One region of the Serratia bockelmannii genome, then DNA from elsewhere that is predicted to be linked to it. Evidence: predicted binding sites of a transcription regulator. Region 1 holds the regulator's gene; the other holds the start of a gene.
What was found. Region 1 encodes LexA, which represses DNA repair genes until DNA is damaged. Its sites were predicted from a motif close to TNCTGTATGTACATACAGNA; they were not measured.

Region 1 (2,203 bases):
GGCCGTGAGGGATCCAACCCTAGCTCGGTGACCGGATCTGAAGGGATGACCTTACTTCTTACCAACAATTTAAGTGGTAAATTCAATATTTTATAATAAATTTTACGCCAACCTGACATAACAACGTGAAGCCTCTTGTTAGCAATGCGCCGCAAGCATACCAGAAACCGGGTAGCAGATCTGTGGTGTTCGAAAACCGAGAGCCGTCAGCGCGGACTGTTCTAGACTCTTTTTATTATGACCGACCTCTGAGAAAGGCACGAAAACATGGCAAACCAAGCAACCGGATTGACCCGCATCATTAAGGCCGCCGGCTATTCTTATAAAGGGCTTTCCGCCGCCTGGCAACACGAGGCGGCGTTCCGCCAGGAACTGGTGGTGACCCTCCTGGCTATCATACTGGCTGTCTGGCTGGACGTGGGTGCGATAGCGCGCATTTTATTGATCGGATCGGTGGCGCTGGTGATGATCGTCGAGATCCTGAACAGCGCGATCGAGGCGGTGGTGGATCGCATCGGCAGCGAACACCATGAGCTGTCCGGGCGGGCCAAGGACATGGGATCGGCGGCGGTGTCGCTGGCGATCGTGCTGGCGCTGTTCGTTTGGGGCACGGTCTTGTGGCAGCATTTTGGCTGACGAAAGTCGCCTACTGACTGATTTTTATTTATTCTTCGGTTCCCAATCCGCGCTTACCTGTATATACTCACAGCAAGACTGTATAAACAAACAGGGGGCGGAATGAAAGCACTAACTACCAGACAGCAAGAGGTCTACGATCTGATTCGCGATCATATTTCGCAAACGGGCATGCCGCCAACGCGTGCCGAGATCGCGATGCGTCTGGGGTTCCGTTCGCCTAACGCCGCCGAAGAGCACCTGAAGGCGCTGGCACGCAAAGGCGTGATCGAAATCGTCTCCGGTGCGTCGCGCGGTATCCGCCTGCTGATGGAAGAAGAAGAAGGGCTGCCGCTGATCGGCCGCGTCGCCGCCGGCGAGCCGCTGCTGGCGCAGCAGCACATCGAAGGGCACTACCAGGTGGATCCTTCCCTGTTTAAACCGAGCGCCGATTTCCTGTTGCGGGTGAACGGCATGTCGATGCGCGACATCGGCATTCTGGACGGCGATCTGCTGGCGGTGCACAAAACGCAAGACGTGCGCAACGGCCAGGTCGTGGTCGCGCGCATCGAAGACGAAGTGACGGTCAAGCGCTTGAAAAAGCACGGTAACGTGGTTGAGCTGCTGCCGGAGAACAATGAATTCCAACCGATCGTGGTCGATCTGCGCCAGCAGAATTTCACGATCGAAGGGCTGGCGGTCGGCGTGATCCGCAACGGCGACTGGATTTAATCGCCGCGCCATCACCGCCGCTCCCTGTATCAATCGCCCCTGTTTTGGGGCGTTTTTGTTTCTGACCTCGCCCTTCGTCACTCTGTCACAGGAACATCCCATCATGCGCCTGATTTCCGCCTTCACCAGCGACACCGATAAAGCCCTGTGGCGCCTCGCCCTGCCGATGATTTTCTCCAATATCACCGTGCCGCTGCTCGGGCTGGTGGACACCGCGGTGATCGGCCACCTCGACAGCCCGATCTATTTGGGAGGCGTGGCGATCGGCGCGGTGGCGACCAGCTTCCTGTTCATGCTGCTGCTGTTCCTGCGCATGAGCACCACCGGCCTCGCGGCGCAGGCGCTGGGAGCGAAGAACCCGCAGGCGCTGGCACGCGCCTTTATGCAACCGCTGCTGCTGGCGTTGTTGGCCGGGGGGGCGATCGTCCTGTTGCGCTACCCGCTGATTGAACTGGCGCTGCGGATCGTCGGCGGCGATGGCGAGGTGCTGGAGCAGGCGCGGCGTTTTCTTGAGATCCGCTGGTTGAGCGCACCGGCGGCGCTGGCCAACCTGGTGCTGCTGGGCTGGCTGCTCGGCGTGCAGTACGTGCGTGCGCCGGTGATCCTGCTGATCGTCGGCAACCTGCTGAACATCGTGCTGGATATCTGGCTGGTGATGGGCCTGGGCTGGAACGTACGAGGGGCGGCGGCGGCCACCGCCATCGCCGAATATGCCACGCTATTGCTCGGCCTGTGGCTGGCGTGGCGAGTGATGCGTCTGCGCGGTATTACCCTGGCGATGCTGCGTCAGGCCTGGCGTGGCGATCTGCGCCGCCTGCTGGCGCTCAATCGCGACATCATGTTGCGCTCATTGCTG
Region 2 (2,203 bases), 1.4 Mb from region 1:
TTCGTCGCGGCTTTCAAAGCGCGGGATGGCCGGCGGCAGCGCCTGCAGGTATTTGGCGTCGGTAGAGTAGACGCGGATGCGGTTCAGGCTGTCGGTGCTTTGCAACGTCGCCAGCAGCGTTTGGCCAAACTGCGCCGGATCGGCGTCCGGGGATTTGATGTCCAGATAAAAAGTGACGTGCGGAAACGCTTTAAGCACGTCGTCGAGCCGTGGAATGCCGATACCCTGGCCGCGGAACGGGTGTGCGTCACCCTTGGCGAAGGCCCAACCGGCGTCGGTCTCGGCTAGCTGCGCGGCGGTATAGGCAGAAACAGGACCCTGCCGGTTGGTCAGCGCTTTCAGGTCCGAGGGGCGATACAGCACGATGATGCCGTCTTTGGATGCTTGCAGGGTGATCCAGATGGCGTCGGCGCCGTTTTTCAGCGCGGTTTCGATGGCGATGCGAGTGTTTTCCGGCGCATCGGCGGTGCCGCCGCGATGGGCGACGATCGCCGGCGCATGACCGGCGGCGGCGCTGGCCGCCAGCGCGCTCAGCGACAGCGCGGAAGCCAGCAGCAAATGAGAAAATCTGATCATGTAGGGTACCTTGTCGTTATCGTTGTGGTGAGCCGCACGGGATGGCGGAAATCATACTATTGAAAAATTAAGCTTTTTTAACAACGCGGAAATATCTGTCAGAAACGCCGCTTTCCTCGAGCTCTGCGGCCTTGAGCTTTTGGTACCTGGCTGTATACTTATACAGTATTGTTGGAGGGTGCGATGCGTAAAATCATTCATGTCGATATGGACTGCTTCTTCGCGGCAGTGGAGATGCGCGACGATCCCAGCCTGCGCGATATCCCGCTGGCGATTGGCGGTAGTGCCGATCGCCGCGGGGTGATCAGCACCGCCAACTACCCGGCGCGGCGCTACGGCGTGCACAGTGCCATGTCCACGGCGATGGCGCTCAAACTGTGCCCGCATCTCACCCTGCTGCCGGGGCGCATGGCGGCCTACAAAGAAGCTTCGCTGCACATCCGCGAAATCTTCGCCCGCTATACCTCGTTGATCGAGCCGCTTTCGCTCGACGAGGCCTACCTCGACGTGACCGACAGCCCGCAATGCAACGGTTCGGCGACGCTGATCGCCCAGGAAATCCGTCAGGCGATCGCCGCCGAGCTGGACCTCACCGCGTCGGCCGGCATCGCGCCAATCAAGTTTCTCGCTAAAATCGCCTCCGAGATGAACAAGCCGAACGGGCAATACGTGATCACGCCGGCGCAGGTGCCGGCGTTTTTGCAGCAGCTGCCGCTCAGCAAGATCCCCGGCGTCGGCAAGGTGACCGCCAAGCGGCTGGAGGAAGTGGGGCTTATCACCTGCGCCGACGTGCAGCAATACGATTTGGCGCAGCTGCTCAAGCGCTTCGGCAAGTTCGGCCGGGTGCTGTGGGAGCGCTGTCAGGGCATCGATCGGCGCGAAATCTCTCCTGAGCGGCTGCGCAAATCGGTGGGGGTGGAGCGCACGCTGGCGGAGGATATTCACGACTGGGAAGACTGCGAAACGCTGATTATCGACAAACTCTATCCCGAGCTGGAGATGCGGCTGCGCAAGGTGAAGCCGGATCTGCACATCGCCCGGCAGGGCGTGAAGCTGAAGTTTCAGGATTTTCAGCAAACCACCCAGGAGCACGTGTTCCCGGTGCTGAACCGGCAGGATTTGCTGGAGGTGGCGCGGCAGGCGTGGCGCGAGCGGCGCGAAGGGCGCGGCGTGCGGCTGGTGGGGTTGCATGTGACGCTGCTCGATCCGCAGCTGGAGCGGCAGCTGGCGCTGTCGTGGGAATAAAAAAGCCGGCGGTCGCCGGCTTTTTGCGTTAAGCGTGCAGATTACGCGCGCTCAGGGATTGCTTTCAGCAACGAGGTCAGCAGCTTCCAATACAGGCCGACGCTTTCGATATGCACCTGCTCATCCGGCGAATGCGGGCCGGTGATGGTTGGCCCGATCGATACCATGTCCATGTTTGGATATGGCTTTTTGAACAGACCGCATTCCAGACCGGCGTGGATCACCATGATGTTCGGCGTCTTGTCGAACAGATCCTGATACAGCTCGCGCACCAGGTGCATCACCGGCGAGTCGGCGTCCGGCTGCCAGCCCGGGTAGCCGCCCTTCGGCGCCACTTTAGCGCCGGCCAGCTGGCCCAACGCGGTCAGCATCTCGACCACGT

Region 2: dinB (DNA polymerase IV) is a predicted target of LexA. The motif match lies at 725-744, and genes of this name have one in related genera.

What each region holds. Positions count from the first base shown of each region.
Region 1 is NZ_CP196512.1:4,732,162-4,734,364, reverse strand. Features, by position in the region: gene plsB (glycerol-3-phosphate 1-O-acyltransferase PlsB) at 1-119, opposite strand, end outside; gene ACSJLU_RS22495 (diacylglycerol kinase) at 268-636, shown strand; gene lexA (transcriptional repressor LexA) at 739-1,347, shown strand; gene dinF (MATE family efflux transporter DinF) at 1,451-2,203, shown strand, end outside.
Region 2 is NZ_CP196512.1:952,842-955,044, forward strand. Features, by position in the region: gene ACSJLU_RS04455 (glycerophosphodiester phosphodiesterase family protein) at 1-576, opposite strand, end outside; gene dinB (DNA polymerase IV) at 760-1,821, shown strand; gene pepD (beta-Ala-His dipeptidase) at 1,863-2,203, opposite strand, start outside.